Regions from separate parts of the Arthrobacter sp. TJ-178 genome, predicted to be linked through region 3. Evidence: riboswitches for the same ligand, from Rfam matches in the RefSeq annotation. Region 3 holds a riboswitch; each other region holds the start of a gene.
What was found. Region 3 has a riboswitch for S-adenosylmethionine ahead of AC4D2Q_RS12010 (flavin reductase family protein). Riboswitches for the same ligand answer to the same signal wherever they lie in the genome.
Positions count from the first base shown of each region.

Region 1: it holds a riboswitch for S-adenosylmethionine, as region 3 does, so the genes downstream of both, AC4D2Q_RS06205 (methionine ABC transporter ATP-binding protein) here and AC4D2Q_RS12010 (flavin reductase family protein) in region 3, are expected to answer to the same signal.
Region 2: it holds a riboswitch for S-adenosylmethionine, as region 3 does, so the genes downstream of both, AC4D2Q_RS07155 (bifunctional o-acetylhomoserine/o-acetylserine sulfhydrylase) here and AC4D2Q_RS12010 (flavin reductase family protein) in region 3, are expected to answer to the same signal.
Region 4: it holds a riboswitch for S-adenosylmethionine, as region 3 does, so the genes downstream of both, AC4D2Q_RS02935 (hypothetical protein) here and AC4D2Q_RS12010 (flavin reductase family protein) in region 3, are expected to answer to the same signal.

Region 1 covers NZ_JBZCNK010000001.1:1,287,145-1,294,945, reverse strand. The annotation lists gene AC4D2Q_RS06230 (acyl-CoA dehydrogenase family protein) at 1-527, opposite strand, end outside; gene AC4D2Q_RS06225 (MetQ/NlpA family ABC transporter substrate-binding protein) at 524-1,402, opposite strand; gene AC4D2Q_RS06220 (LLM class flavin-dependent oxidoreductase) at 1,405-2,904, opposite strand; gene AC4D2Q_RS06215 (MetQ/NlpA family ABC transporter substrate-binding protein) at 2,918-3,832, opposite strand; gene AC4D2Q_RS06210 (methionine ABC transporter permease) at 3,885-4,550, opposite strand; gene AC4D2Q_RS06205 (methionine ABC transporter ATP-binding protein) at 4,543-5,337, opposite strand; SAM riboswitch class I at 5,441-5,539, opposite strand; gene AC4D2Q_RS06200 (CoA-binding protein) at 5,717-6,133, opposite strand; gene AC4D2Q_RS06195 (alpha/beta fold hydrolase) at 6,192-6,809, opposite strand; gene AC4D2Q_RS06190 (LLM class flavin-dependent oxidoreductase) at 6,848-7,801, opposite strand, start outside.
Region 2 covers NZ_JBZCNK010000002.1:167,153-174,953, reverse strand. The annotation lists gene AC4D2Q_RS07170 (glycoside hydrolase family 2 protein) at 1-107, shown strand, start outside; gene AC4D2Q_RS07165 (hypothetical protein) at 197-1,141, opposite strand; gene AC4D2Q_RS07160 (VOC family protein) at 1,312-1,962, opposite strand; SAM riboswitch class IV at 2,168-2,283, shown strand; gene AC4D2Q_RS07155 (bifunctional o-acetylhomoserine/o-acetylserine sulfhydrylase) at 2,354-3,670, shown strand; gene metX (homoserine O-acetyltransferase MetX) at 3,763-4,875, shown strand; gene AC4D2Q_RS07145 (SRPBCC family protein) at 4,971-5,405, shown strand; gene AC4D2Q_RS07140 (hypothetical protein) at 5,470-5,793, shown strand; gene AC4D2Q_RS07135 (SGNH/GDSL hydrolase family protein) at 5,790-6,566, opposite strand; gene AC4D2Q_RS07130 (alpha/beta hydrolase) at 6,791-7,441, shown strand; gene AC4D2Q_RS07125 (RNA-binding S4 domain-containing protein) at 7,498-7,728, opposite strand; gene AC4D2Q_RS07120 (DMT family transporter) at 7,799-7,801, shown strand, end outside.
Region 3 covers NZ_JBZCNK010000004.1:94,247-102,047, forward strand. The annotation lists gene AC4D2Q_RS11990 (replication-associated recombination protein A) at 1-775, opposite strand, end outside; gene AC4D2Q_RS11995 (acVLRF1 family peptidyl-tRNA hydrolase) at 1,008-1,643, shown strand; gene AC4D2Q_RS12000 (nitronate monooxygenase) at 1,662-2,735, opposite strand; gene AC4D2Q_RS12005 (PhzF family phenazine biosynthesis protein) at 2,745-3,581, opposite strand; SAM riboswitch class IV at 3,687-3,805, shown strand; gene AC4D2Q_RS12010 (flavin reductase family protein) at 3,862-4,368, shown strand; gene AC4D2Q_RS12015 (hypothetical protein) at 4,880-5,533, shown strand; gene aspS (aspartate--tRNA ligase) at 5,657-7,453, opposite strand; gene AC4D2Q_RS12025 (APC family permease) at 7,619-7,801, shown strand, end outside.
Region 4 covers NZ_JBZCNK010000001.1:620,356-628,156, forward strand. The annotation lists gene AC4D2Q_RS02920 (ATP-dependent DNA ligase) at 1-840, opposite strand, end outside; gene AC4D2Q_RS02925 (RBBP9/YdeN family alpha/beta hydrolase) at 859-1,494, opposite strand; gene AC4D2Q_RS02930 (LLM class flavin-dependent oxidoreductase) at 1,493-2,512, shown strand; SAM riboswitch class IV at 2,571-2,710, shown strand; gene AC4D2Q_RS02935 (hypothetical protein) at 2,726-3,109, shown strand; gene AC4D2Q_RS02940 (tyrosine-protein phosphatase) at 3,066-3,791, opposite strand; gene AC4D2Q_RS02945 (3-hydroxyacyl-CoA dehydrogenase family protein) at 3,801-4,649, opposite strand; gene AC4D2Q_RS02950 (enoyl-CoA hydratase/isomerase family protein) at 4,649-5,404, opposite strand; gene AC4D2Q_RS02955 (thiolase family protein) at 5,405-6,616, opposite strand; gene AC4D2Q_RS02960 (VOC family protein) at 6,810-7,247, shown strand; gene AC4D2Q_RS02965 (CPBP family glutamic-type intramembrane protease) at 7,294-7,801, opposite strand, start outside.

The DNA of each region.
Region 1 (7,801 bases), on a different contig from region 3:
TCGGTAGTGGCCATGACGGCAATCCAGTCAGCAAAGATGCTGCCCGTCGTGTAATATTTTTCGCCGTTCAGCACCCACCCCTGCGGGCCCGGCCGCAGTTTGGTATTCGTGGTGCCCAGGGCATTGCCGGAACGCTCGGTGGCGGCATTCCCGAAGATCTTCCCGGCCGCCACCCGCGGATACCAGCGCTCCCGGAATCCGGCGTCTTCGCGGCCGATGGTTTCCACGAACGCAAAATGGGAGCGCAGCAGATGCGCCACATTTGAGTCCGCTTCGGCCAGCTCCACCAGCAACCGGAAGAACTCCGTATGGCTGGCGCCGCTGCCGCCGGCTTCGGCAGGCAGGCGGACGGCACCAAAACCGGCTTCCTTGAGCCAGCGCACCTGCTCAAAAGGAAGCGTCCGGGTCAGTTCACGGTCCAGGGCTCCTTCGGCTATCCGCGCAAACACGGGCCGGAACCGGGCCGCGAGCAGCTGGTAGCCGGACTCCGTGCTGCCTTCCGTCCCGGCAGGAATCACGGCGCTCATGCCTGCCACCACTTCGGCAGCTCATCAAGGGGGTCAGTGTCCCAGGGAGTGGGCAGCACCCCGCCCATGTAGTCCGCAAACCATCCGCGGACCTCCTCCGACTGGTACGCCTCCTGCAGCACACGGGCTTTTTCGGTGGCCGCGAAAGCCGCGGTGCCGGCAACCACACAGCGGAACGGCAGCTGGTCCGCTTCCGCTTCAAAGGCCAGCGCCTCTTCAACCGTCAGGCCAATCTCGGCTGCCAGGCGGACAAACAGAAACCCGGCGTCAACGTCCGGCAGGGTTTTCGACAGTGATTGCTGATCCACCTCCACGAACTCCAGGTTCCGCGGGTTCGCAGTGATCGATTCCTGCGAGACTTTGATGACGCCTACGCCGTCCTGCAGTTCAAGCAGCCCTGCGTCCCGCAGCAACACCAGCGCGCGGCCGTTGTTTGCCGGGTCCACCGGCAGGGCGATCCGGGCGCCGTGGGGCAGTTCCTGCAGGGATTTCCAGCGTTCGGACCAAATGCCGCCCGGTGACCCATAGACGTAGAACAGCGGTTCCAGCTGCAGGTTCTTGTCCGCATTGAACTGCTGGAGATAGGCGCCGTGCTGGAAATAGTTGGCGTCAAACTCGCCGTTGGATACGGCCAGGTTGGGCTGGATGATGTCGGTGACGTAGGTGGCATCCAGCGTCCAGCCCTGTTCTTTCAGGAGCCGCTGGGCAATTTTGGTCGGCTCCTGGTACGGCGCGGACTCCGTGACGATAATCCGGATCCGCCGGTCATCGGCGGCAGAGGAGGTTGAAGAGCTGAAGCCGCAGCCGGTGGCAGTTGCCAGTGCGGCGGCCCCGCTGCCGGCCAGCGCCAGGCGGAGGAAATGTCTGCGATGCAAGGTCAGTCCTTTCGGGCCGCAGCGGCTGCGGCGGCCGGGATTCGTTGGGGTTCCCCGAGTAACCCGGGTGAGGCGGCGGGCTGAACGTCCCGGATGGAAGCGCCGAAGGCTCCGCGGCAGCGGGCCGCCGGATGGCGGTCATTCAGCAGAGGACCGGGATATTCCGCACTGCGGCCAAAGACCTTTTCCCGGAAGGTTCCCGGGGAGTAGTCGGTTTGCGCCAGTCCGCGGCTGCGCAGTTCGGGCAGCACTCCGTCAATGAAATCGGTGTAGGAGCCGGGCAGCACGGCGTTGATGATGTTGATGCCGTCCACGCCGGCGTCCTGCCAGCGCTCCAATTCATCGGCGATCTGTTCAGGGGTTCCCGCCACCTGCTGCGCCTCGGTGCGGTACCGGGCAACGTCCGCCAGGGTGGGGTTGCGCCCGGGGGTGGAGGCGATGATGGCCTCCAGTACGCCTCGTCCGCCCTCGGTTTCAATGCTGCCCACCGGGGTATCCAGCGGCAGGCCGCCAAAGTCCACGCCAAGCCCGCCGCCGATGTGGGCGATGACGGCGTCCAGATCCAGGTATTCGTCCAGCTCAGCTCTCTTCCGGCGGGCTTCCGCCTCGGTTCCGCCCACTACGAAGGACAACCCGGTGAAAACCTTGATGTCCCCGGGCAGGCGGCCGGCGGCCGCGGCATGCCGGCGCACTCCGGCCGCCACCTTTCCCGCGTACTCCGGACCCGGAGCGAAAATGAACGTTGCCTCGGCGTTGGCTGCAGCGAACTGCTGGCCGCGCCCGGAACTGCCGGCCTGGAACAGGAAGGGAGTGCGCTGCGGTGACGGAGCGCTCAGGTGCGGGCCCTCAATCGAATACCGCTCGCCCCGGTGATGAATTTTGTGCACCTTTTGCGGATCCGCATAAACGCCCGAGGCCTTGTCCTGAAGGAGGGCGCCCTCGTCCCAGGAACCCTCCCAGAGCTTGAATACGGCTTCCACGTATTCATCCGCCCAGTCGTAGCGGCGGTCGTGGGCGGTCAGCCCGTCCGAACCGAAGTTCCGGTGTGCGTTCTCCAGCACCGAGGTCACAATATTCCAGCCGGCACGGCCGTTGCTGAGGTGGTCCAGCGTGGACATCTGGCGTGCGAAGTGGAACGGATGGGACTGGATAACCGACGACGTCGCAGCCAGGCCAATTTCGCTCGTTGCCCCGGCGAGGGCCGCCAGCAGCAGCACCGGATCATTGGCCGGCACCTGCAGTCCCCGGCGCACGTGGTAGTCCCAGCCGCCGTCGTGGTCTCCGTACAGGCCCACGACGTCGGCGAAAAAGAGGGCGTCAAACTTGGCCTCTTCCAGTTGCCGCGCCAGCCCGGTCCAGAGGGAAAGCTCATTGAAGCGGTGCTGTTCGGCGTCGGGATGGCGCCATTGTCCGCCCCGGATATGGCTGGCGGTGTTCATGAGGAACGCGTTGAGCAGCAGCCGCGGACGGCCCTGCGGATAGCGGGAACTGGGGGTGCTCATGGTGTCCTCTCGCTCAGGCACGGCTGAGCTGTTCGAATGCGGGCAACGGATCTTCGTCCCAGGGAAGCTGGAAGAACCCGTCCTGGTATCCGGCAAAGAAGTCCCGGACCTCGGGGCTCTGGATTGCGGCGCGCAGTTCCCGGGCACCCTCGCCGGCGGCGAATTCCCGGGTGCCGGCGAAGACTGAGCGGTAAGGAACCTCGTCCGCTTCCTGTTCCTCGGCCACAACCGTGGCCTCCTTGTCGATGCCGGCGTCGATCGCGGTGGACTGGAACATGAAACCGGCATCCACGTCCGCCAGGGTCTGGCTCAGTGATAACTGGTCCACCTCCACAAAGGACAGGTTCCGCGGGTTTGCGGTGATGTCCTGCTGCGAGGCGTTGACCACCGTGACGCCGTCGGACAGTTCCAGCAGGCCGTGGGCGCGGAGCATGAACAGGGCGCGGCCGTTGTTGGCGGGATCCACCGGGATGCTGATGGTCGCACCGTCGGGCAGGTCGGCCAACGCAGCGTGCCGGCGGGAGTACAGCACCGCCGGCGAATTACGGATATAGAACAGGGGCACCAGATCCAGGCCCTTGTCCCGGTTGAACTGCGCCAGATAAGCCATGTGCTGGAAGCAGTTGGCGTCCGCCTCACCGTTGGCCACCGCAATGTTGGGCTGATTGATGTCATTGACGAAGGTTGGCTGCAGCTTCCAGCCCTTTTCCGCGAGGAGCCGGCCGGCGATGCCCACCGGTTCCTCATAAACCTTCACCTGCGAGGAAATGAGACGAATGGTCCGTTCGTCGGTGCCGGCATCGGCGGAACGGAATCCGCAGCCGGCCAGGACTGGCGCGGCAGCCCCGGCAGCCGCGAGGTAGGCAAGCAGGGTGCGGCGGCTTAGTGCGGGCGGAGCAGAACTGTTTTTGGGTGTGATGGAGTGCAACGTGTCCTCTTCAAAAGTTGGAGTGCGAGCGCTGAAAGGGATCAGCGGCGGGTCATACGCGCTTGTCGGCGCGGCGGGAGATCCAGGAACCACTCAGCTGCACGGCCTGCACCAGAAGGACCATGAGCACAATGGCGGTGACCATCAGCCCGGTTTCGTAGCGGTAGTAGCCGTAGCGGATGGCGAAGTCGCCAATCCCGCCGCCGCCCACCAGCCCGGCCATGGCGGAGTAGGAGATGAAGCTGACGGTCATGATGGTCACCGAGCTGATCAGGCCCGGGCGGGCCTCGACGAGCAGTACGTCGCGGACGATCTGCAGCCGGCCGGCTCCCATCGAACGCGCCGCTTCCACCACGCCGCCGCCCAGCGAGGTGATGTTCTGTTCCACGAAGCGGGCAAAGTAGGGCACCGCGTTGATGGTCAGCGGCACGATCACGGCTGCCGTGCCGATGGTGGTTCCCACCAGCAGCCGGGTGAGCGGGATGATGGCGATCAGCAGGATAAGGAACGGAAAGGAACGCACCAGGTTCACCAGCGTGTCCAGGATCCGGTGCAGCTTGGGCCGGGGTGACAGTCCGTGGGGTCCGACGGCGTACAGCAGCACCCCCAGCGGGGTCCCCAGCAGCACAGCCAGCGGAATGGCAATGATCAGCATGGTGCCGGTCTCTCCCAGCGCGGCCAGCAGTTCGGGCCAGACCTCAAGGATGCGGTCAAACATGGAGGGCCCCCTTGCGGTGGGCTGCGGGCCGCTCAAGCCGGATCTCATCCGACACCAGGTAGCGTCCAATCGACGTGGCAGGGCTGAACCCGGGGCGCTTCAGCTCACTCAGGTTGAACTGTTCCACCACCCGGCCCTCTTCCATGACGGCAACGTTCTCAGCGATGGCTTTGATGACGTTCATTTCATGGGTGACCACCACAATGGTGATGCCAAAGCGGGCGTTGACGTCCGCCAGGTACTGCAGTACCGAGGCCGTGGTCCGGGGGTCGACGGCGGAGGTCGGTTCGTCGCAGAGCAGCACTTTGGGTTTGGTGGCAAGGGCGCGGGCAATGGCGACACGCTGCTTTTGCCCGCCGGAAAGCTTGGCCGGATACGTTCCGGCCTTCTCCGGCAGGTCAACAATTTCCAGTGCTTCCAGCGCACGTTTGCGGCGCTCGGCCGAGTTCCCGATTCCCGCGAACTTCAGCGACAGTTCAACGTTCTGGGCCGCGGTGAGATTGCTGAGCAGGTTGAAGTGCTGGAAGATCATGCCGATGCCGTGGCGGCGTTTGCGCAGCTCCAGCGGTGTGAGGCCCACCAGGTCCACTCCGTCCACCAGCACGCGGCCGGATGTGGGCCGCTCCAGCAGGTTGATGTTGCGCAGCAGCGTGGATTTGCCGGCACCGGAAAACCCGATGATGCCCTGGATGGTTCCGCGGCCGATGTTCAGTGAGACGTTGTCGACGGCGGTCAGTTGCTGCCCGCCGGTGTCAAAGACGGTTGAGACGTTCTCAATCCGGATCATGTGTTCCTCCTGGGTCCAAGCCCGAGAAGAGGTGCCGCCGCAGGCCGGACCGGCGGCGGGTGCGCCGGAGCGCACTGCAGGGGACCGGGCGAAAGCGGGTGCTTCTCCATCGGTCCTGGCGGTAGCACCCTTGCTCCGCAGGATCGCGGAAGGGTTGCTGCGGCGTCACGGAGCCAGGTCTCTCAGCCGCTCTGGATGGTTACAGGTTCCATGGTTGCCGGGGCAGTGCAGATGCGCAATCAGATGTCATGATGCGGCGAAGCATTGCGAATCATGACCTGCCCGGCGTCATCTTGGAGTTCCACAGCGGATGAGGGCGTCCGCGGCAGGGCAAGTGAAAGGTCCGGGGAAAAGAAAGTGTGCCAGGGGCGGCAGCGGGCTACAGGCCGAAGCGCGGTGCCTCGATGACCGGGCAGGTGTTCATGACAACGTCCAGCCCGGCGTCGGCCGCCCGCTGCGCCGCGGCCTCGTCGATGACGCCCAGCTGCAGCCACACGGCTTTGGCCCCCACTTCGATGGCCTGGTCAACGATTGCGCCCACGCGGGAAGAATTCACAAAGCAGTCAACGACGTCGATGTGGCCGGGAACCTCTTTCAGGCTCCGGTAGCCCTTGTTGCCGTGTACGTCGTCGCCCTTGAGGCTCACCGGGATGATCTCCATGCCCAGGTGGTCCTGGATATAGCGGGACACGCCGACGGCGGTGCGCAGCGGATTGTTGGACAGGCCCACCACGGCCCAGCGGCCCTTGTTCTTCAGGAGGGATTCGATAACTGTGGGGTCGTTGACGTGCGGCATCTGCGGTCCTTCGGCGGAGTGCTGGAATGGGGCTCCAGCTTACGCCCGGCCGGCAGAATCAGCCGAGGAAGGATTCGATGGCGTCGGCCAGGGCGGCGTCCGGCACCCGGGAGACATCGCCTTCCACCAGCTGGAACTCTCCCTCGTCCAGGGCATCGGCTGCCCGGCGGGCGAGATCGCGGGTCTCATCCCCGCTGGTGCTTCCGGCAAGGACCAGAACGGGGACCTGGACGCCGCCGAGTCCTTCCAGTTCCGTCTGCATCACCAGCAGCTCGTCCTCGCCTTCATCCAGGGCCAGGGCCGGTTCCAGTGCCACAACGCGGGTGATGACGGCGGATTCCTCGGCTGCCCGCAGAGCCAGGAACGCCCCCGACGCAAAGCCGTAGAGGTCTGCGGTGCCGCCGGCCACCTGCACCACGGCCAGCAGGTCATCGACGTCGGACTCGGCGGTGTACTCCTCGCCGAGCCCGCTCTCACCCAGCCCGCGGCGGTCATACGTATACACCGTGTGGTTCTCGGACAGCAGATTCGCCAGCGCACGGGTGCCGGAGCTGTTCCGGTCCGAGGTCAGCGGATCCACGATCACCAGCGGCGGTCCGTCACCCTGGCGGGACCAGGCGATCTGGGTGCCGTCTGCGGAAAGGGCCATTCCGGAGGCACTGGGGGAAGGTTCCATGACGGACTCCTGCTCGCGGGAGGGGCACTGCGGACCCTTCAAACGTAAGGAGACGCTCCGTCCCCGGTCAATGCCCCCGCTTGGAACCCGGTCCCGGAAGCGGCCCCCGGCTGCCCGGCCCGCAACTGACTGTCCGGCAACTGACCAACCCGCAACTTACCGGCCCGCGGCTGCCGGCGGAAGGAGGCGCCGCGGTGTTCGGAAGGCAGCTTGTCTCCGGCTCCGAACAACTTGTTGCGCAGCGTGCCCGGCGTGTACCCGGTCCGGTAGGCGCCGCGCTTCTGCAGTTCGGGCACCACAAATTCCACGATGTCCTCAAAGGTACCCGGCGTGATGGCGTAGGCCAGGTTGAAGCCGTCGACGTCGGTCTCCTCCTGCCAGCGGATCAACTCCTCCGCGATTTCAGCACCGGAGCCAACCATCCGCGGACCAAGGCCGCCGATCCCCGCGGATTCGGCGATGTCGCGCACCGTCCAGGGTTCGCCGTCGTCCTTGGCTTTCTGGAAGTTCGCCGCCGCGGACTGGATGGCATTGGACTTCACATTGCCCAGCGGTTCGTCCAGGTTGTACGTGGACAGGTCCACCCCCATCCAGCCGGACATCAGGGCCAGGGCGCCCTCGTCGCTGGCATACCGCTGGTATTCCTCATGCTTCGCTGCGGCCTCCGCGGAAGTGGCCGCAGTGATGACGGTGAGGAGCGTATAGATGCGGATGGAGTGCCGGTCCCGGCCAGCTGCTTCAGCGGCGTCCCGGATACGGCCGACGGTTGCCTTCAGCTTGTCCACCGTCGGGGCCCCCACAAAAACGGCCTCGGCGTTCCCGGCGGCAAAGGCGATCCCGCGGGGCGAGGCACCGGCCTGGTAGATCACCGGGGTGCGCTGCGGGGACGGTTCGCTGATGTGGATGCCGGGCACCTTGAAGTATTTGCCCTCGTGGTTGATGTCGTGGACCTTGGCCGGATCAGTGAAGATGCCCCGTTCCCTGTCGCGGAC
Region 2 (7,801 bases), on a different contig from region 3:
AAGTCAACGGGCTGCTCACCTATGACCGGCGGGTGGTGAAGATCGACCCCGCCACGGTGCGCGAGACCAACGCCCGGCTGATCCGGGCCGCCTGCAGCTCCATTTAGGGGAACCCGGTCACTTTGGGATAATCCGGATGCTGCGGAACGGTCGGGTTTTCCCTAAGCGACCGGGAAATCCCACAACGGCCGGCACATTAACCGCGGGGTCGTGACCGCGGGAGCCCGGCGTAGGCCAGTCGCTGCACCAGGCTGCGGGGATCATGGGGAGGCAGGGCGATGTTGGCCCAGGACCACCGGACAAACGTGGTTCCAGTTGCTCGGATGGCATCTTCACGCTCCTTCTCCGCCGTAAGCGTCTTCCAAGAAGGAGCCAGGGAATTCTCGCCGCGTCCATACTTCACGGCACCATCGAACTCGCCTGCCAGGTCCTGGTCCTTCCAGTAGAAATCTGTCCGGAAACGGCCTGACGGCGTGATGAACTGGTGCTGCAGTTGCGGAGATGGGAACCCGTAGCGAAGAAGCACCGCTCGCGAATAAGACTCGCCGGCCGACTCGGCGAGTGGATTGGCGCACTCGATGACGCGCAGAGCGCGCTGGCGCTTTGACTCGGTGGGAAGCTTCCGAGCAAGGTCCCGCAACGACTCCTTATCCAGCGCAGCCAGATTGAGGGCTGAGTCGCGACGCAGCACATGGTCCATTGGCGGGAGAGCTCGGTCGAAGGCCAGATACGCAGCCATGTCCAGGACTGTCTGGGCTCTGGACGTGACTGCAACGCCCTCCCGGACTGTTAGCGGCTCCAGCAGGCGGCGCTCGACCCAATGGAGATCCCCGCGACGATGGCCGCGCGAGGACTCCGTCGCCAGCAGCAAAACGCCGGGGGAGCGGAGGACAACAGGCAATCCCCAGATGACCGCTGCAGACTCTTGAACCAGAACGCGCCTGACCTGTCCCCCTTCCGCCACCGCTCGGATACGGATGCGCTCTCGGTCCCACACCGGCAACTGCTGCCAAGCTTCGGTTCGGATATACACGCCGTCGCGCACCCGGGTCAGTTCACCGGCACGGCACCGCAGAGCCAGGGAACGCCTCCCTTCGCCGTACGTTTCGGCGTCGGCGGTGTAAAAGAGTTCGGGATCCATCCCTCAAGACTGGATCGCGGTAATTGTGTCCGCGAGGGACGCAGGCACGTCTGTGGATAATTCAATAACCGGACACCATGGGAAAACGTGGTCACATTGGGAAAATCCGGACGCAGCGGACCGTCCGGGAATTCCCATACCGTCCGGGAATTCCCGAAACGGCCGGAGAACTAGATCTCGACGAGACCCGCGGCCGTATTAAAGGACACGGACATGATGCCGGGGGTTCCCTTGGGTGAAATCCACGTGACGCCCACGTTTTCCAGCGGTTCTTCGACGGGCGTGCCCAGCCACTGGGCGACCCGGTCTGCGGAACCGGCGATCGTCAGCGAGGCCAGCTTCACGGCGCCGGGCATTCCGGGCAGCGCGGCGGACGGGTGCAGCGCTTCGGTGCCGTCATCCCAGCGCAGCATGTACGGCACCTGCGGGTCGGCGATCAGACCGTTGATGCCGATCTGCTGCCAGGTCAGCTCCTGGCCGTCCGGAAACTTCCGGTTGCCCGGTACGGCATTGCGGCCCAGGCGCTCTTCGAAGGGGGAGAGGTCATCCACGGCAACACACCAGCCCATCCAGCCGCCGCCGCACTCGGAGCGCTGGCGCACGGCCTGGCCGAACGGTGCCTTGTCCGACGCCGGGTGGTTCAGGGCCTCGACCACTTCAACGTACTGATGGTTGGCCAGAGGCAGAATCATGTTCCGGGTTCCGAAACGGGGATGCACACCGCCCTTGACGAAATCTGCTCCCAGAGCGGCAGCGATCCTCTCAGTCGTGGCCAGAAGACCGTCGGATTCACAGGCATAAGATACATGGTCCAAGCGCATGCGGCCCATAATGGCACGTTGTGACTCACCTCTCGACTTAGGGGAGCCTAATTTACTCGGAACACCTGCTTTCCGCGGAAATCAACAGCATACTGACCATGCGTGCCGCTCGGGACGCCACCCTTTTCCGGGCCCCGACACGGCAGGACATGAGCCGTCACAGACCTTGCGGGCTTGCTGCTAATCCGTTTTCATAGGAGGCATAGGTCATGAGTGCCAGCAGATAGCCCCGGCTTGCTGGCCGGCAACCCTCCAACCGCGGTGGGGTGCCCCGGGTGAAGACCTGGCCCTGCGTCAACGGATTCAGGGCAAGCGCGGGTCCCACGTGGCTGCCGGTTACCTTTTTCCGGCCGGAAGTCTCGGGGCGGCCCCTGGTTCTAGGGAGCAAACAATGTCAGGAAACTGGTCTTTCGAAACCCGCCAGATCCATGCAGGACAGGAGCCCGACGCCGCCACCGGCGCGCGCGCCCTGCCCATCTACCAGACCTCATCCTTCGTCTTCCCGAGTGCCGAGGCGGCAGCCAACCGGTTTGCCCTGGCTGAGCTGGAGCCCATCTACACCCGGATCGGCAACCCCACCCAGGAAGCGGTGGAGAACCGGATCGCCTCGCTGGAGGGTGGCGTCGGGGCGCTGCTGCTCGCCTCCGGCCAGGCCGCTGAAACCTTCGCCCTCCTGAACGTTGCGGAAGCGGGGGACCACATTGTGGCCAGCCCCAGCCTCTACGGCGGCACGTACAACCTGCTCAAGCACACGCTGAAGAAGTTCGGTATCGAGACCACCTTCGTGTCCGACCCGGATGACCTGGAGCAGTGGCGGGCAGCCGTGCGGCCCAACACCAAGGCATTCTTCGGCGAGGTGGTCTCCAATCCCCGCCAGGACGTGCTGGACCTTGAGGGCATCAGCACCATCGCCCACGACGCCGGCATCCCCCTGATCGTGGACAGCACCCTTTCCACGCCGTACCTCATCCGCCCCTTTGAATGGGGCGCGGACATTGTGGTGCACTCGGCCACCAAGTACCTCGGCGGTCACGGCACTTCCATAGCCGGGGTCATCGTGGATTCGGGCAACTTTGACTTCGGTGCCGACCCGGAGAAGTTCCCCGGCTTCAACACCCCCGACGAGAGCTACAACGGCCTGGTCTACGCCCGGGACCTGGGCGTCAACGGTGCCCTGGGCGCCAACCTGGCGTACATCCTTAAGGCCCGGGTGCAGCTGCTGCGAGACCTCGGTTCCGCCGTGTCACCCTTCAACGCGTTCCTGATTGCCCAGGGCCTGGAAACCCTGAGCCTGCGCGTGGAGCGGCACGTGAGCAACGCCGTCGCGGTGGCCAACTGGCTGGAAGGGCATGACGACGTCGTCTCCGTTGCCTATGCGGGGCTGGAATCCAGCCCGTGGTTTGAGCGCGGGCGCAAGTACGGGCCGCGGGGAACCGGTGCCATTGTCTCCTTCGAAATCGCCGGAGGCATCGACGCCGGCAAGCGTTTCGTCGACGCCCTTGACCTGCACTCCCATGTGGCGAACGTGGGCGACGTGCGCTCCCTGGTCATCCATCCGGCGTCGACCACCCACAGCCAGCTCGGTGCCGAGGCGCAGCTGGCAGCCGGCGTCAGCCCCGGACTGGTCCGGCTGTCCGTGGGCATCGAGCACATCGACGACATTATTGCGGACCTCGACGCCGGGTTCCGGGCCGCCAAGGGAGCGTAACGGTTAGCGTGGCGCGCCCTTCTGCCAATACCGCTGCAACCGGCTCCGTGCCGGGCTCCGTGTCCGGGCCAGGTGGGCCGGCCGGGCCAGCCGTGCCGCAGCACCCCGCCCCGGCCCGGGACGGGGTGCTGCGGCACGCCCGGATCGGGGAGCTGTTCCTGGAAACCGGCGGGTATCTGCCCTCCGTTTCCCTGGCCTACGAGACATGGGGGACCCTCAACCCGGATGCCTCCAATGCCGTGCTGGTGGCCCACGCCCTGACCGGCAGCACCCATGTGGCCCGCGGGGACAGCGGCGAGGACGGCTGGTGGGATGCCCTGGTGGGCCCGGGAAAAACGGTGGACACCGACCGGTTCTTTGTCGTCTCGATCAACATGCTCGGCGGCTGTTACGGGTCCACCGGCCCTTCGTCCGCTGATCCGCAGGGGCTGGCCTGGGGTTCGCGCTTTCCGTTTGTCACCATCAGGGATTCGGTCCGCGCGGAGGCCCGGCTGGCGGATTTGCTGGGGATCGGCTCCTGGCACACCGTGCTCGGCGGATCGCTGGGCGGCGCCCGGGCCCTGGAATGGGCGGTAACCGAACCCGGCCGGGTGCGGCGCTGCGCAGTGATCGCCTGCACCGCCGCCAGCTCGGCGGAGCAGATCGCCTTTGGCCGCGCCCAGCTGGAAGCTATCCGGCTGGATCCGGATTTCAACGGCGGGGACTATTACAACGGCAGGCCCCCGACGGCGGGACTGGGCCTGGCCCGCCGGATTGCGCATATTACCTACCGGTCCGAGGCCGAGCTGGAGCACCGGTTCGGTAATGTTCCGCAGGCGCAGGAGGACCCGTTCGGATCACCCCTGCCGGCGTTCCGCGGACGCTATGCGGTGGAGAGCTATTTGGATCATCAGGGCAAAAAACTCTCCGGCCGGTTCGATGCCAACAGCTACCTGCTGCTGACCGAGGCGCTGATGAGCCACGACGTTGCCCGCGGCCGCGGAACGCTGCGCCAGGCGCTGGCCGGAACGGACAGCGAGTTCTTCATTGCCGCGGTTGATTCGGACCGGCTCTACCTTCCCCGGCAGTCCTTCGAACTGGCAGCGGCACTTCCCCAAAAAACCGAGGTCCGGATGATTTCCGCGCCGATCGGCCACGACGGGTTCCTCACCGATGTGGAGCAGATTGGGGCGCCGCTGCGGGAACGGTTCTTCGGCTCGCCCTAGTTTCCGGCTTCGTCCGAACATCGGTTGGCCCCGGAGACAGGGCCGCCGGCGCCGTTTCCCTTGCCAAGACGGGACGAACATGGAAGAACATTCGCATGGGTGATTCCATTCGCGTGGCGGCGCAGGCACAGTGTTCTCCGGAGCAGATCTGGCATGCGCTCGTGAACAACCGGGCCGCGTGGTGGCCGGCCATGGATTTCACCCCCAGCCCCGGGTCACCGCTCGCAGTACGGACGGCCGACGACGGCGGCGGGCAGCGTGCCAGCGGCACTGTCCTGGCGGTGGCACGGGACCGGCTGCTGTCCTTCCGCTGGACCATGCCCGACTGGAATGCGCACACCGTGGTGAGCTTCCAGCTCGCAGCCGTGCCGGGGCCCGATCCGGAAACGGACTACACCGACGTCGTGGTCACCGAAAGCGGACTGGGCGGCCTGGCGGACGGCGCCGATGTGGCCCGCGCCCACACGGAAGACTGGGCCGACCATCTGGCGAACCTGATCGCGCTGGCCGAACGCGGATCTTCCGGCTGAGTGCTCCGGCAGATTGGTCCGGATTGCCGGCGGATTGCCGGACACTGCGGTGTTAGCGTTGCGCATGGCATCCGATGAGAGCCCCCGGCCGTCCGCTGCGTCCTCCGGCAGGTTCCGCCTGCGCAGGCTCTGGATGCCTGCGGGCGGCGCCCTGCTGCTGGCCGCCGGCATCGTACTTCTGGCACAGGGGCCCGGGGCCGGAATGGTGAACTACGCCTGGGTGGCATATACGCCTGACGGAGGGTCTCCGGGCCCTGCGATCCTGATCAGCCGCAGCATGCAGGCGGGTGCCCTGCTCGTGCTCGCCGGTGCCGTGCTCCTCGCGTTTTGGGGCGGCCTGCAGGCGGGCCGCCGACGCCGTCCGCCGGTGCCGCCCGCTTCGGCTTAGTCCGCCGAACCCGGCGGCATGCCCGGTCCGCCGAAGATGGGTCCGGCGTCGGGACGCTTGGCAGCAATGCCGTCTCCGGAAGACCGGTGGCGCATCCGGCGCACCACCCACGGCACGAAGTACTCGCGTGCCCACGTCAGATCCTCGGTGCGGGCTGTCCGCCAGTTCCGGGCCGGGATGGGTTTGGGCTCCAGCGGCTGCAGGGTGTGGGGTACGCCAAGGGTATCCAGCACCATGGCTGCAATGGTGTGGTGGCCCAGCGGAGAGAAGTGCAGCCGGTCCGGCGCCCACATTTCCCGGTTGCTCAGTTCACGCAGGGCCCAGGTGTCTGCGATGACGGCGTGGTGCCGGGCAGCAACGGTGCGGAGGTTCTCGTTGTAAATCGCGACGCGTCCGCGGACGCTGCCGATCACCGGCGTGGTGCCGAGGTCCGGCCCGGTGAAGAGCACCACGGTGGCGCCGCCCGAGGTCAGCGCTTCGATCGCCGCGTCCATCTTTTCGGCCAGCCTGTCGGGATCGCCGCCGGGACGGATGACGTCGTTGCCTCCGGCACAGATGGTAATCAGATCCGGATGCAGTTCCAGGGCCGGTTCCAGCTGTTCATCAATGATCTGGTCCAGCAGCCGCCCCCGGATGGCCAGGTTGGCGTAGGCGAAGTCCTCCCGGCTGCGTGCCAGTTCTTCGGCCACCCGGTCCGCCCAGCCGCGGTGTCCGCCGGTGCTCTCCGGGCTGGGGTCGCCGATTCCCTCGGTAAAGGAGTCTCCGATGGCCACATAACGGGTCCAGGGGTGGAGCCGGGGATCCCCGCCGGCAGCAGGTGACGGAGCTGCGGAACCCGATGCTGCAGCGGCGGAGGTGGAAGCTGCTGCGGCTGCGGATGACGAGGGGATGGAACTGCTTTCGGGGATGGAAGGAGAAGTCACCAAACCATCCTGCCAAGGAGGGGCCCGGCTACGCGACCGTAGGTTGGACAACCGGCCGTGCCAGAATGAACATTATGCCTAAAACTGCTCCCTGGAACCCCACTGTCCTTTGGTCCAAGCCGGAAGCCGAGCGTGCCGGAACTCCGCTGCTGGTCCTGTTCCACGGCTACCTCGCCAACGAGGAAGACCTGATGGGATTGGCGGATCACCTGCCCTCCGAATTCACCATCGCCTCCGTCCGTGCACCCCAGGCCCTGGGCCCCGGCTACACCTGGTTCCCGCTGATGAATGACGCGGATTTCTCCGTGGAGCGCGTGGTGGAATCCGTGTCCGACGTTGCCGGCTGGCTGGACGGGGTCAAGGACGCGCACAGCAGCGTATCCCTGCTCGGCTTCTCAATGGGCATGGCCGTGGCCAGCACGCTCCTTCGGCACCGGCCCGCGGACTTTGCCGCCGTCGTCGGGCTCTCCGGCTTTGTGGTTCCGGACGAGGGGAATGCGTTCTTCCATGACGATGAACTGCGCCCCGGCGGCGTGCCCTTCTTCTGGGGCCGGGATCAGGCCGATCCGGTGATTGACGCGCCGCGCATTGAATTCACCCACGCATGGCTGAACGAGCACACGGCGCTGACCAAGATCCTGTACTCCAACATGGGGCACGGCATTAACATGCAGGAGCTGGGCCATGTGAAGGAGTTCCTCACCCACCTGGTGCTGAAGGCCTGAGCCGCCGGTCAGGACTGAGCAGCGGGACCCGTCCGGCGGATGGGCCCCGGGGCCGGTTAGTCTTCCTGAACGATCCGGAGGGCTTCGCCGTTGACGGTCACCACGTCACCGGGATGCAGCTGGCGTCCGCGGCGTTCTTCGATCTCGCCGTTGACCTTCACCAGGCCGTCTTCGATGAGCTGTTTGGCCTGGATGCCGTCTTCAGCCAGGCTGGCAAGCTTCAGCAGCTGGCCCAGGCGGATCATTTCGTCGCGGATGGGGAGGTCTTGGGGGTCGAAATTACTCATATGTCCATTCTGCCCGACATTCAACTGCGCCGATTCCTGCCCGGCCCCGGCGCTGCCGTAGGGTAAGTCCGTG
Region 3 (7,801 bases):
CGGAGCCGCGCAGGGATTTGATGAACGCACTGGTGACGTCGTAGTGCTGGTCTCCGGCCCGGTCATAGCGCAGGGCCGCCACGTCCAGCGCCTTCTCGGCATCGCTGAGGGTGACCTCCGGGATATCCCCGCCCGCGGTGCGTTCGGAGTACGCGACGCCGGCCGCGGCTTCCAGTGCGGTCAGGCCGCGCCGCGCGTCCCCGGCGGCCAGGCGCACCAGGTGTTCCAGGGCCTCGTCGCTGAGGCGGACACGGCCGGCGAGGCCTCGCTCATCTTCCACGGCGCGCTTGAGCAGGGCGGCAATGTCCTCTTCGGTGAGCGGCTTCAGGGTCAGCAGCAGGGAACGCGAGAGCAGCGGGGAGACCACTGAGAAGGACGGATTCTCCGTGGTGGCGGCCACCAGGACCACCCAGCGGTTCTCCACGCCCGGCAGCAGTGCATCCTGCTGTGCCTTGTTGAAGCGGTGGATCTCGTCCAGGAACAGCACGGTGGTGATGCGGTGCAGGTCGCGGTTGGTGAGCGCCTCCTCCATGACCCGGCGGACGTCCTTGACGCCGGCGGTGATCGCGGACAGTTCCACGAATTTCCGTCCGGATCCGCGTGCCACCACATGTGCCAGGGTGGTTTTCCCGGTCCCCGGAGGCCCCCACAGCATGACCGACGAAGGCCCGGCCGGACCCCGGTCATCGGCGGACTCCGCCAGGGTGCGCAGCGGTGATCCCGGCCCGAGCAGGTGCTGCTGGCCCACTACTTCATCGAGGGTGCGCGGACGCATCCGCACCGCCAGCGGGCTGCGCGGACGTTTGGGGGCGCCGTCGTCCGCGCCTGCATCCAAATCCGCGCCGTCGTCGTACTGGTTGTCCGTGCCGGTGGCACTGTCACTGTCGTCGCTGCTGAACAAATCACTCACGTCCCAAGGCTACTCGTGCCGTAGCGTGGGAGTTGGTCCGGCAGGCGCCGGACGCTGCGACACGCTCGGTGGGCAGCATCACCAGGAGAATCGCGATATGCCCGCCACACGCCACACCTTCGTTTCCGCGCAGCGCCTGCCGGGCTGGCTGGACCGTCTGGCCTCCGGGAACGGTGCGCTGGACATCACACCCGAACACGGCGGACTGCACGTCCGCGCCGCCAACGGCACCGAAGCGGATCTGCGGGCGCCCTGGCCCGACGACGGACGCCCGGGACGCGGGACCAACGACGTCGAACGCCTGGTCTCCCTGGCCGGCCAGTCCCGCACCCTCGGGATCGTGCTGCTGCGCCGCGGCGGGTACGCCGCCGGCGTGGCCCGTGAGGGGCTGCTGCTCGCGTCCAAGGCCGGCAACCGGTACGTACAGTCCCGGACCGCGGCCGGCGGCGGGTCGCAGCAGCGTTTTGCCCGGCGCCGGGCCAACCAGGCGGACGCGCTGGTGGAGACCGCCGCCGAGCAGGCTGCGCGGCTTTTCGCCGACCATCCGCCGGAATACCTCGTATTCGGCGGAGACCGGTCGCTGACTGAACTGCTGGCCCGGCAGAAGGTATTTGCTCGGTGGAGCAGCCTGCCGCGGCTGCAGCCCCTCGATGTCCAGGACCCCAAGCTGGCCGTACTGGCTCAGGCGGCGAAGGATGCCTGCTCGGTTTCCATCCGGATTACGGTGCCCTGAGGCTTCCGTCCTGCAGTCTCACCCGGGGAACAACCGGCGGACGCTGGCCTGTGCGGGCTCTTCAACCGCGTGCCGGTAGCCTGTTCCCGCCCACAGGCTCACTCCCTCGGGGTCCCCGGAAGCCGCTGCTGCTGCACGGAGCGGCCCGGTGATCTGGTTCAGAAACGGATAGGCGTCCGGGGCATCCGGATGGGCGCGCATGAAGCCGTTGGTCAGTCCGCGGGCCGGACGGCCGGAGAAGGCACGGGTAACCGAGGTGCGCGGGTCCCTGTGTCCCAGCACGGCATCGCGGAGGGCAGTCCGGTGCACCACGGAGGTGCCCGCCTCATTGGCGAGCAGCAGCAGGGTTCCCACCTGAACCGCCGAGGCCCCGGCGGCGAGGGCCGCAGCGGCACCGTGCCGGGTGGAAATTCCGCCGGCAGCCACCAGCGGCAGCGGGCAGGCATCCCTCACTGCACCGAGGAGCTCCGGCAGCGCAGCTTGTCCGGGGACTGCGGCGCTGTCCAGGGTTCCGCGGTGCCCGCCGGCCTCCGGACCCTGCACACACAGCAGATGCGCACCGGCTGCGGCGGCGGCACGGGCCTCATGTTCGTCGGTGACCGTCACCACCGTGCAGATGTCCCGTCCGGCAAGCTCCGCGAACACGTCGGGCCCCGGCAGCCCGAAGGTGAAGGACACTGCGGGAACCTGTTCCCGCAGGACCAGCTCCAGTTTGGCGTGCCAGCCGTCGTCGTCCTGCGGATCGGGAAACCCGGGTTCGGGAATTACCGTTCCGGCCGGAGCTTCCCGGGCTGCGGCCAGGCTTTCGCGGTAGGCCAGCGAGGCCGCGAGCTTTCCGGCCTGCTTCTCCTCCGACGTTGCGGCGTACGTATTGGCATGATCAGGCACAAAGATATTCACTCCGAAAGGCCGCCGGGTCGATTGGCGGGTCCGGGTGATCTGATCGCGGACAGCGGCAGGGCTCTTATAGCCGGCCGCCAGGAAGCCGAGTCCGCCCGCATTGCTGACGGCCGCGGCCAGCTCGGGTGTGGAGGGACCTCCGGCCATCGGCGCGCCGAGGATCGGAAGAGACAGCGAGTCCAGGGTGAACATGGTTCCCGCTTACAGCGTGAGCGTGCCGTCAATGCAGGTGACGGTGGAGCCGCCCACCCAGATTTTGCCGTCGCGCGTGAAGACCCGCACCCGGCCGGAGCGCTGGACGGCAGTTCCCTGCGTGACGACGTAGCGTTCGGGCGCCAGTGAGGCTCCGATCAGCCACTGGGCCAGGCCAGCATTGAGGCTTCCGGTCACCGGATCCTCGGCAACGCCCAGTCCCGGCACGAAGGCGCGCACTTCAAAGTCCGTTTCAGCGTCCGCCGGCTGCGCGCCGATCACTCCCACGCGCAGGTTGCCCATGATGGTGGGGTCCGGTCTCAGGTCCAGGACAGTCGCGGCATCGGGCAGCAGGAGTCCGAGCCAGCCGGGTCCGTTGTCAATCCAGTTGGAAGCCAGCACCTGCCCCGGTTCCAGGTTCAGGGCACGCCGCGCCTGGTCCAGGATTTCTTCCTCCAGCGGGCCCGAGCGCTGCAGCGGCGGGGCGGCAAACGCGGCGATGCCGGCATTGGCGTGCAGCGTCACCAGGCCTATGCCGCATTCCTGGACAACGACGTCGGGATAGCGGCGCTTGGCCCCGGTCTCCAGCCACGCGTGGCATGTTCCCAGAGTGGGGTGTCCGGCGAACGGGAGTTCCCCGCCCGGGGTGAAGATCCGCACCCGGTAGTCGGCGCCGTCCACCGTGGGCGGCAGCACGAACGTTGTTTCGGACAGGTTGGTCCAGCGTGCGAAGGACGCCATTTCCGCGTCGGTGAGTCCCTCCGCTTCCAGCACCACAGCCAGGGGGTTGCCCAAATACGGTTCGCTGCCAAAAACGTCCACCTGTTTAAACCACCGCTGTCTCATGGTGAAAACTGTATCCCTTTGGGTGCGGGAGTTTTATGAAGCGGAGTTTTACGAACTGTGGCGGGGGTTTGCGCGGCTGTGCTGCCGGACCTACCGTGGAACCAGAATCATGAGTTCCAGCCACAGGCCCTGGCCGGCTGGGCGGCAACCCTCTCGCCGTAGCGGGGTGCTCCAGGTGACGATTCGGCCGCCGGTTGTTCCAACCGGTCCGGCAAGTACTGCGTTTCGCTGCCGTGTTCGTCGCGGCGGCCGGACGCTTGAGGCAGAGGACCATTTCCGCATGACTCTCACAACCGACCTTCAGCCCGCAGCCCTGCGCCGGGCCTTCTCCCGATTCCCCTCCGGCATTGCCGCTCTGTGCGCCGTGGTGGACGGCGAACCGCAGGGCATTGTTGCTTCATCCTTTACCGTGGGCGTTTCCATGGATCCGCCGCTGGTGCTGTTTGCCGTGCAGAACACGTCCCGGACCTGGCCGCTTCTGCGGGGCGCGGCCAGGATCGGAGTCTCCGTTTTGGGTTCCGGGCACGAGGGCATCTGCCGGCAAATTGCGTCCAGGTCCGGCGACCGTTTTGCCGGCCTTAACCTGCACACTGACGACTCCGGCTCCCTGTTCCTGGACCGGGCTGCCCTGTGGCTGGAGTGCTCCGTGGAGACCGAAATTCCCGCCGGGGACCATTCGGTGGTGCTGCTGCGGGTGCACGGCCATGCCGCCCACGACGATGCCCATGAGCCGCTGGTCTTCCACGGTTCAGCGTTTCGGCACCTGGGTGTCCCGTCCTTCGCCTGAGTTCGCTGGGCAACACCGGCAGGAAATCCCAGCCGGTTTGGGAAATTCCGGCCACTTTGGGAAATCCCTCCGGTTTGGGAAATCCCTCCGGCTGCGAACCGGTTGATTTATCCCAAACCGGAGGGAACCGGACTAACCGGAGGGGAAACAGCCGGCCAGGGACAGTCGGCTTCGACAGTGGTGGTGCCGCTGCTGCACGTCCATGGTCAATGCCTCACACGACGATGCCCACGAGCCCCTGATATTCCACGGTTCAGCGTTTCGCCGTCCGGGTGTTCCCGAATTCGCCTGACCGGCAGAAATGTGTCGGCACCGGAAATACCGGGCCGGGAATTGTTCCACGGGTTTATGACAGCGGCCGCCCGTTACCAATCCTTTACATACGGATCCGGGTCCACTATCGTTCTTCGGATTACTTCGGAAGGAAGTAGCGGAGATGACCAGAAACAGAAATGCCAATGGAACATCACGGACTAAGGCAAGGCCGGGCAGAGCGTCGGATTTGCCGTTTATGCATAAGGCCCTGCTTCCCGCAGCGGTGCTGGGCTTGGTGCTGACAGGGTGCAGCGCCCAGGAGGAGCCCGAGGCCGTTTCCTCGAAACCGGCCACATCGTCGGCCACTGCCGAGGAGACCGCCACGGCGTCCCCCTCAGCCCGTTCTTCCAGCCGGAGCAGCATCGGCGTGGAACAGCCCCCCGGAAGCACGGAGCCTCCTGTCCCCAATGACCCGGCCATGACGGCACTGTTCCGGGCGGACAATCCCATCAGTCTTGAGAGCTACTTCCAGCAAAACCCCAAGTGGCGTCCGCTCAACGCCAACCTTGTGCTCGAGGAACCCGGGACCTGGAGGAGCACCTTCGATCTGCCGAAGGTGGAACCGGGGACCAGCTTCAGCGTGTTCCTCACCTGCAACCAGCCCGGGGATTACAGCATCGAGGTACTGGACGCTGATTCAAGCCCAGTTACCACTTCCAGCAGCAGCAACTGCAATTGGCCGGTTCTCACGTCTTTCGAACACATCGTCACACCGGAGCAAACCCCGGCATCCATTACAGTGGACGGGCCGGACGGAGATTACTGGCTTGTTGTCTATAATCTGCCGGTCCCCACTATGGCGCCCGAAACTTCCATGGGGCCCGCAACTGCGGCACCCGCACCGGGCTAAAAAAGGCTGTCGGAATAAATCACCGAGAATTACCGGTGCGTCGAAATATGAAGCCGAAATATGAAAGTGCCCGGCCGCATCAGCGGCCGGGCACTTTCATCATTCTGGAATCTTGCGAAAGACCTAGTCCTTCTTGGCGTCGTCCTGCTTTGCCTCAGCCTTCTTCTCCGGTTTGAAGTCCACGCCGGCTTCCTTGCGCTGCTGAGCAGTGATCGGAGCCGGTGCCTGGGTCAGCGGGTCATAGCCGCCGCCGGACTTCGGGAAGGCAATGACGTCGCGGATGGACTCGCTGCCGGACAGCAGGGCAACCACGCGGTCCCAGCCGAACGCGATGCCGCCGTGGGGCGGTGCGCCGTACTTGAAGCCCTCAAGCAGGAAGCCGAACTTCTCCTGTGCGTCCTCCTGCGAAAGGCCCATGACCTTGAAGACGCGTTCCTGCACGTCGCGCTGGTGGATACGGATGGAGCCGCCGCCGATTTCGTTGCCGTTGCAGACAATGTCATAGGCGTAGGCCAGCGCCGACGCGGGATCCGTGTCAAAGGTGTCCATGAACTCAGGCTTCGGGGAGGTGAAGGCGTGGTGCACGGCCGTCCAGGCTCCTCCGCCCACTGCTACGTCACCGGCGGCGACGGCGGCGGAAGCCGGCTCGAACATGGGGGCGTCAACAACCCAGACAAAGGCCCAGTCGTTGGGGTTGATCAGGCCGGTGCGGTGGCCGATTTCCACGCGTGCTGCACCGAGCAGGGCACGGGCTTCGGTTGTCTCGCCGGCACCGAAGAAGATGCAGTCGCCGGGCTTGGCGCCAACCTTTTCCGCGAGGTTTTCGCGCTCAAAGTCGGTGAGGTTCTTGGCGACGGGTCCGGTCAGCGTGCCGTCTTCCTGGATCAGCACGTAGGCCAGTCCCTTGGCGCCGCGCTGCTTGGCCCATTCCTGCCAGGCATCCAGCGTGCGGCGGGGCTGCGAGGCACCGCCGGGCATAACGACGGCGCCCACGTAGGGAGCCTGGAACACGCGGAAGGTCGTGTCCTTGAAGAATTCCGTCAGGTCCGTCAGCTCCAGGCCGAAGCGCAGGTCCGGCTTGTCGGAACCGTAGCGGGCCATGGCGTCCGCGTACGTCATGCGCGGGATCGGAGTGGTGATGTCGACGTCGATCAGCTTCCACAGCGCCTTCACCACGGACTCGCCGAGGGCGATGATGTCATCTTCCTCGACAAAGCTGGCTTCGATGTCCAGCTGGGTGAACTCCGGCTGGCGGTCAGCACGGAAGTCTTCATCGCGGTAGCAGCGGGCAATCTGGTAGTACTTCTCGAACCCGCCCACCTGAAGCAGCTGCTTGAAGAGCTGCGGGGACTGGGGCAGGGCGTACCAGGATCCCGGTGCCAGGCGTGCGGGAACCACGAAGTCGCGGGCACCCTCAGGGGTGGATCGCGTCAGCGTGGGAGTCTCGATCTCCACGAAGCCTTCGTCGTGCAGCAGGTTGCGGGCCACCCGGTTGGCTTCGGAGCGCAGGCGCATGTTGCGTGCGGGAGTGGGACGGCGCAGGTCCAGGTAACGGTGTTTCAGGCGGGCCTCTTCGCCGACTTCCACGTGCTCGTCAATCTGGAACGGCAGCGGGTCGGACGTATTCAGGACCACAACTTCGTCCGCAATGACTTCCACTTCACCGGAGGCCAGCGAGGGGTTTTCATTTCCCTCAGGGCGCTTCTGCACGGTGCCGGTGATCTGCAGTACGTATTCGTTGCGCAGTCCGTGGAAGACGTCTTCTTCCCGAACCACTACCTGGGCGATCCCGGAAGCGTCGCGGAGGTCGAGGAAGGCAACGCCGCCGTGGTCCCGGCGTCGGGCCACCCAGCCAGCGAGAGTGACGGTCTGTCCAATATGCTCGGCCCTCAGGGAACCAAGGGCATGAGTGCGCAGCACAGCAGTCCTTTCAAGATTGCTTGCGGAAAACACTGTTCCCGCTCATTGTGAATACAAGGTCTCTTTAGAAGTTTACCGGTGTTCACTTCCTTTCCCAGCCAAGGACTCCAGCGCGCAGCCGTTGCGGCCGCACTGCCGGCCGGGCACGACTGATCGGAGGGACGCGTGTCCGGAAGCTCCGACGCGAAACTTCCGCTGGGCGGCTTCGACGCCACCACGGTGGGCATCGGCTGCATGGTGGGCGGAGGGATTTTTGTGGTCCTGCCCCCGGTTGCGGAAGCTGCCGGTTTCGCGATGGCCGCGTCCCTCACCCTGGCCGCCCTGGTGGCGTACTGCTCGGCAGCATCA
Region 4 (7,801 bases), on a different contig from region 3:
CGTGCGGGTTCCGGTGTCCTGCTTGTCCGCCGTCCAGGGGTGGTCCGCGGAGTCGGATATCAGCGGCTGCAGTTCCGAGAACAGTTCACGGCGCCGGGCCATGGTGAACGCGCCGGCCACTCCCACATTGGTGAGGACGCCGTCGTCGTTGTAAATGCCCAGCAGCAGGGAGCCGACGGCGTCCGGCCCTGATTTGTGCACCCGGTAGCCGGCCAGCACGCAGTCAGCGGTGCGCTCATGCTTGTACTTGGCCATGGTGCGCTTGCCGGGCTGGTAGGGATCAGCCAGCGGCTTGGCCACGATGCCGTCCAGTCCGGCGCCCTCGAATTCCCCGAACCAGCGCTGCGCGGTGCCGGGGTCGGTGGTGCGGGACGTCAGGTAGACCGGGGCGGCGGCGCCGGCCAGGGCAGTCTCCAGCGCGCTGCGGCGCTCGGCATACGGCCGGTCCAGATAGCTGGTGTCATCCAGGGCCAGCAGGTCAAACGCTGCGAAGGCCGCCGGTGTCTGCTCGGCCAGGAGCTTGACCCGGCTGGCGGCGGGATGGATGCGCTGCTGCAGGGCTTCAAAGTCCAGCCGCTTTCCGGAGGCGCTGATCAGGATGATTTCGCCGTCCACCACGCAGCGCTGCGGCAGGTTTGCCTTGAGCGCCTCCACCAGTTCCGGAAAGTACCGGGTCATCGGTTTTTCATTGCGGCTGCCGATCTCCAGTTCATCGCCGTCGCGGAAAATGATGGAGCGGAAACCGTCCCACTTTGGCTCGTAGGAGTATTCCCCCTCGGGCAGCGAAGAGACGGCTTTGGCCAGCATCGGGGCCACGGGCGGCATTACCGGAAGTTTCATGGGCCCATTCTTACCCGACTAACAGGTAAGGGGAATGGAAACGCCCAGTCCCGCGGCGAAGGCGGTCAGCAGGTCCCGGCCCTGCTGCCAGTTCCCGATGCCGCTTTCATCGTTGATGTGGGTAAGCGGGCCGGCGTCGATCACCGGAATGTTCCAGGCCTGGGCCAGCAGCCGGGCGCCGGGCAGCGTGCAGTAGGGATCGTTCTCGCTGGCGATCAGCAGCCCGGGCACCGGCAGCGGTTCCAGCCTCGGATCGCGGAATGAGCCGGCGGTGTCCGGGAAGGCGGGCTCGGCCGGGTCCGGCGGCGCAACCAGCAGCACGCCCCGGGCGCCGTCCGGATTGCGCAGCAGCCACTCCGCGGAAGCCAGGCAGCCAAGGCTGTGGGCCACCAGGATGGTGTCGCCGTTCCGGGACCCGGCGGCAGCATCCAGCGCATCCATCCAGTTCTCCAAGTTCGGGTCGTCCCACGACGACGGCGAAATCCGGGACATATCCGGAGCGTCAGCCTGCCACCGGCTCTGCCAGTGCTCATCGTTGGAACCGCCGATGCCGGGGACGATGGTCAGGTGCATGCTGTCTGCCTTTCCGTTGACGGCCGCCGCCGGGCGGAAGCCGGGAATATCTCCTCCGAAACCGGTGCTGTTCCTGAACATGAAGAAAATCGGTTTCCTGTCCTTTGGACACTACCGCGATGTGCAGGGTTCTTTTGTCCGTACCGCCCGGGATGCCCTGCTGCAGACCGTCGAGCTGGCGGTTGCGGCGGAGGAGCTGGGGATAGACGGCGCGTTCCTGCGCGTTCACCATTTCGCCCCGCAGTTCGCTGCACCGTTCCCGCTGCTTTCCGCCATGGCCGCACGGACAAGCCGGATTGAACTGGGTACGGCGGTCATCGACATGCGTTATGAAAATCCGCTGTATCTCGCGGAAGAAGCCGCGGCCACGGATTTGATCAGCGGCGGCAGGCTGCAGCTGGGCCTGAGCCGCGGTTCCCCCGAGCCGGCTCTGCGCGGTTACGAGGCCTTTGGCTATGTTCCGGATGCGGGAAGCACCGACGCGGACGAGGCACGCAAGCACACCCTGGTGTTCCGTGCAGCGATTGCCGGCGCAGGCCTGGCCTCAGCCGATCCGGTCATGACCGGCAGCTCCGGAACGCTGGCGGTTGAACCGCAGTCCCCTGGGCTCAGCGAACGAATCTGGTGGGGATCCGGAACGCGGGCCACCGCCAAGTGGACCGGCGAGCAGGGCATGAACCTGATGAGCTCCACTCTGCTCACGGAGGACACCGGGGTGCCCTTTGACCAGCTCCAGGCGGAGCAGATTCAGGTGTTCCGCGAAGCGCGGGCCGACGCCGGCCATGAAGGCACCGGGCTTGTCTCGGTCAGCCGTAGCGTCATTCCGCTGGTGACCGAGACCGACCACCGGTACTTCGGGCTGCGGGCCCAGACGGATTCCCGTGACCAGGTGGGCCGGCTGGACGGCGGACTGGCCCGGTTCGGCAAGAGCTACATCGGTGAACCGGATGTAATCGCCGCGCAGCTTGCTGCCGATGCCGCGGTCCAAGCCGCCGACACCGTGCTTATTACGGTGCCGAACCAGCTGGGCGTGGAATACAACGCGCAGCTGCTGGAGAGCCTGGTGAAGCACGTGGCGCCCGCGGCGGGCTGGCGCTGATGCCTCCGGTCCGGTGACAGTTCCCGACTGTCACCGGCATGCGCTATGGTTGTCTCAGCTTCACGAGAGGTGGCCAACATGCCCGGAGGAATCCGGGTCTGTAAAAGCTCCGACTGGCCTCACACCAACCCCACTGTTCGGCGGGTGGTTCGGATGACGAAGCGGCCCGCGGCCAACCGGTGCGGGCAAGGACAAACCGTAAAGGAACACACTGTGAGTATCTCCAGTGGCGCCCGCTGCATCAGCTACACCCCCGGCCACAACGTCCACCTCATTCACGGCAAGCGCCTGGCTGTTTACGATGACTGGGTGGATGCCCAGGCCTACGTCGATCTCGATCTGGACCTGATCCAGTTGGTCGTGGACGGCGAGCAGCAGCTGATGTGGTTCCACGACCTGCCCTCCCTGGCGCAGGCGCTGGCCCATTCCAACGGCCAGGTGCAGTGGTGCGCACGCTATTCGTCGCTGCTGGTGCCCGGAGGCTTTGACAGCCCCGCACGGCGCTCTTTTTTCTACTTGGCGACGCCGGAAAGGGTCCATCCCTGTAAACAGCTCAACGCAAACGACTCCGAAGACGCCCAAGCTCAGCGGGGCTAAGCCCCGCTGAGCGCAGGTACTGCTCCGCGTCAAAACCGTCCAGGGCGCGGAGCAGTTCCTTCCGGCCGTCTGCCACCCGCGCGTCTTCCTGCTCCGCCGTCAGCGGTTTTTCCCGCGGATGCGGCTGCGTGGAGTGGAAGGCGTTGATGCCGCGGACCGCCTGCTCGTAATCGTCGGCAATGGCTTCGGGCGAGGCCCCGGCCAGCTGCAGCAGCAGCATGGCGATGAGTCCGGTGCGGTCCCGCCCGGCAGAGCAGTGGATCACCACCCCACCGTCACCGGCCTCCGCTATGGCACGCAGAACAGCGGCGATTTTCTCCGGCCAGCGGCGCAGGTTCTCCCGGTAGAAGCGCGGGGAGTCCATGTAGGGGCCGGTGAGCGCGGTGAACTCCGGATCCTTCGCTTCCTGCGTGGGCCGGGTGAGGAACGTGATTCCTGCGGCAGCCTCCGCATCCGGCAACGGATCGGTGTCCCTGCGTCCCTGCTCCTCTTCGTTGCGGAGGTCGACGACGGTGCGGACTCCCGCGGCGCGGGCCTGTTCCCAGCCGCGCGTGGTGAGCCATTCGGACCGCCCCATGCGGAAGATCCGGCCCGGGGGGACGGCGCCGCCGCCGGCGACCGGGATCCCGCCCAGGTCCCGTGCGTTGGCGGCGCCCTCCCAGTGAACGTCGCGGCTGCTCATGACAGCCGGCTAGGACCAGTCAAAGAAGCCCTTGCCGGATTTGCGGCCGAGCTCCCCGCGGGCCACCTTGTCACGGAGGATCTGCGGCGGTTCGAAGCGCGGGCCGAGCGTGGACGCCAGATACTCGGCGATGCCCAGGCGCACATCCAGGCCCACGATGTCGGTGGTGCGCAGCGGGCCGGTGGGGTGCTTGTAGCCCAGCACCATGGCGGCGTCGATGTCTTCGGCGGAGGCCACGCCCTCTTCAACCATGCGCATGGCTTCCAGGGCAATCGCCACGCCCAGCCGCGAGCTGGCAAAGCCCGGGGCGTCATTGACGGTGACGGGTGTCTTTCCCAGATCCCGGGCCCAGGAAGCGGCGGCTTCGGCCAGCTCTTCGGAGGTCTGCTTGCCCAGCACCACTTCGATCAGGGCGGAGGCCGGCACCGGGTTGAAGAAATGCAGGCCGCAGAACCGTTCCGGACGCTGCAGCTTTTGTGCCAGCTCGGTGACGGACAGCGAGGACGTGTTGGATGCCAGCCAGGCCTCCGGTGCCAGCTGTTCCTCGACCGCGGCCAGGGCAGCGCCCTTGAGGCCAAAGTCCTCCGGCACCGCTTCCACCACCAGCCCGGCCGCAGCAAAAGCGGCGTAGTCGGTGGACACGGACAGCCGCGCGGTCAGGTCGGCCAGGCTTTCGGAAACGGTGGCGCGTTCAACGCTTTTCGCCAGCGCGGACGCCACGCGGTCGTAGGCGGCGGAGGCGGCGTCGTCGTCGCGCTCCACGACGACGACGGCGGCTCCCGCGGTGCAGAAGGCGTGCGCAATGCCCGCCCCCATCCGGCCGCCGCCGAGCACTCCTACTGTGGAGGGAACTGCCATTACTTTTTCTTCCTCTCAAGGAACGCTGACATGCGGTCAAACTTGGCCTGCGATTCAAACAGAATTCCCTGCGCCAAATTGTCGATGGCGGGGTGGGCATCCGCCGGGGCTGCGAACACGGTTTTGGTGAGCCGGACCGCCAGCGGATCCTGGCGGGCAATCCGGTCAGCCAGCGCCTGTGCTGCGGTCAGCAGGTCTTCCGGTTCGGCGAGCTCGGTGACCAGGTGCGCGGCCAGCGCTTCCTCGGCGTTCAGCACCCGTCCGGCCAGCAGGATCTCCTTGGCCAGCGGTTCGCCCACAAGTTCCTTCAGCCGCCAGCCCGCGCCGGCGGCTGCCAGGATCCCCAGCGAGGTTTCCGGGTTGCCGATCTTGACGCGGGGTGTGCCAATCCGGAAGTCCGCGGCGAAGGCCAGCTCCGCCCCGCCGCCCAGGGCGTATCCGTCCACCGCGGCGATGACCGGCATCGGCAGTTTGGCGATCCGGGCAAACACGGTGGAGTTGATGCCGCGCAGGGCGTCGTCGCGGCGGCGTTCGCGCAGCTGGGCAATGTCCGCACCGGAGGCGAACACCCCGCCGCTGCCGGTGAGGATGAGGATCCGGGGGTTCTCCTCGAGATCGGCGCAGAGCAGGTGCAGCTCATCGACCATGGCGGCGTCAATGGCGTTGCGGACCTCCGGGCGGTTCAGGACCGCGGTGACGCGCCCTTCCCCCTCCGTGACCTGCAATGTGGTGAAGGAAGAGTAATCAGCTCCCACTTAGACGGCCTCAATCAGCATGGCGGTGCCCTGGCCAACGCCGACGCACATGGTGGCAATCCCATGTGTTGCGCCCTCGCGTTCCATCCGGTTCAGCAGCGTGATGGCAATCCGGGATCCGGAGGAACCCAGCGGGTGCCCCAGTGCAATGGCGCCGCCGTCGTTGTTCACAATGTCCTCCTTCACGCCGAGCCGGCGGATGCAGGCCAGCGACTGAGTGGCAAAGGCTTCGTTCAGTTCAAAGGCGCCGACGTCGGCAAGTTTCACGCCGCTGCGGGCGAGGACCTTTTGGGTGGCCGGAACGGGGCCGGTGCCCATGATTTCCGGCGGCACTCCCGCGGACGCGCCGTCGACAATCCGGGCCCGGGCGGTGAGTCCGTATTCGCGGATGGCCCGCTCGGACGCGACGATAATGGCCGACGCCCCGTCATTGAGCGTGCTGGAGTTGCCGGCAGTGACAATGCCGCCGGGCCGCACCACGGGCCGCAGCTTGGCGAGCACCTCAGCGGTGGTGCCCTCGCGCGGACCCTCGTCGGTATCCACGACGGTGTCGCCCTTGCGGCCGCGGACGGTGACCGGAACTATTTCGTCCTTGAAGTGTCCGGCGGCAATGGCGGCCAGCGCATTCTCATGCGATCGGACGGCAAACGCGTCGGCGTCTTCACGGGAAATACCGTCCACGGCGGCCAGTTCCTCTGCGGTTTCCGGCATGGAGTACGTCATCTTGCCGTCGCGGGAGAGATCTCCCGAGGTAAAGCGCTCGTTCACGAAGCGCCAGCCGATCGAAGTGTCAAAGGTTTCACCGGGCTTGGCGAAGGCCTTGGTGGGCTTTTCGGTCACCCAGGGCGCGCGGCTCATGGATTCAGTACCGCCGGCAATGACAATGTCCGCTGCTCCCGCCTTGATCATGTGCGAGGCCATGATGATGGCCGACAGCCCCGAAGCGCACAGCCGGTTCACCGTGATGCCGGGAACGTCGCTGGGGAAGCCTGCCAGCAGGGCAGCCATCCGCGCCACGTTGCGGTTTTCCTCGCCGGCACCGTTGGCGTTGCCCAGGATCACCTCGTCAACGACGGCGGGATCCAGTCCCTCGCGCGCCACCAGTTCCTGCAGCGTCAGAGCCGCCAGGTCATCGGGCCGGACACTGGACAGCGCGCCGCCGTACCTGCCCACCGGAGTCCGTACTCCGCCCACGAGAAACGCTTCAGTCATTGTTGCTCCCACCGTCTGTGTGCCGCCGGCCGACGCTGACCGGACAGCATTTACTGACCATTCGTTCTGTAAAGAATCGCACGGCGGCGTACCGCGGTCAATGTGACCGGCCTTGCGTGACGAATGGCTCCGGCGGACGAAAGTTGTCCGCAGAATCTCCGCAGCCGGCGGTTCGCGAGGCTAGGCTTCGGGCATGAGCTTCAACATCCAAATATGCGTGGACTGCGAAAACGCCCATGAGCAGGCTGATTGGTGGGCGGAAACGCTGGGCTGGGTCATTGAACCCCTGGACCAGGCCATGATTGATTCCCTGCTGGATCAGGGGACCATTTCCCCGGACATACTGGTTGACCATAAAGGGCAGCGGCGGTGGCGCGACGGCGCGGCGATCTGCCGGGAAAGCGAGGTCGGCTCCCCGGAACGCCTGCGCATCCTTTTCCAGCCCGTGCCCGAGCCCAAGACGGCAAAGGACCGCATACATCTGGACATCCATATCAACGGGGCGGACAAGGACGTGAAGCGGGCGGAGCTTGAGGCACGCGGAGCCACCTTCCTGTATTCGGAAGAGCAGGGGCCATCCTCCTGGTACACCATGGCCGATCCCGAAGGAAACGAATTCTGCATCGCCTAAGCCAATGGGCAGCAGCGGGAGGGTCCGGCGTGCGGGGCTTCCATGGTTATTGCAGCAGCTCGGCCGGAATCGCGTAGGTCACCAGGACGGCCAGCAGATTCTTCGCGGCGTGCACGGCATAGGACAGCATGAAGTTGCTGCCCGCCCATACAAAGACGCCTACCAGCACGACCCCCATCACCAGGTACGGCAGCAGGACGGCCAGCGCCGGCGCTTCCTTTCCCGCAACGTGGATACCCGCGAACAGCACCACCGAAATGACGCAGCAAACCCAGATGTTCAGGTACCTGCTCAGCTTGCCGATCAGCAGATGGCGGAAGATGTATTCCTCCACGAACGGCGCGATCAGCACCAAAAGGGGAATGATCAGCAGCGGCGGAAGGGACACCACCAGCCCTTGGACTGCTTCCTGGTTCACCGCCGTTTCCGGAGGCCCGGTGAGGGCCGCGGCCACGGCGGTGAGCACCAGCATGGCGAGGACGCTGGCAGGAATCACCGCCAGCGTCAGCCAGGGACGCGCGGCGAGGAGCCGGGCCTCCCGGACGGCAAACCGC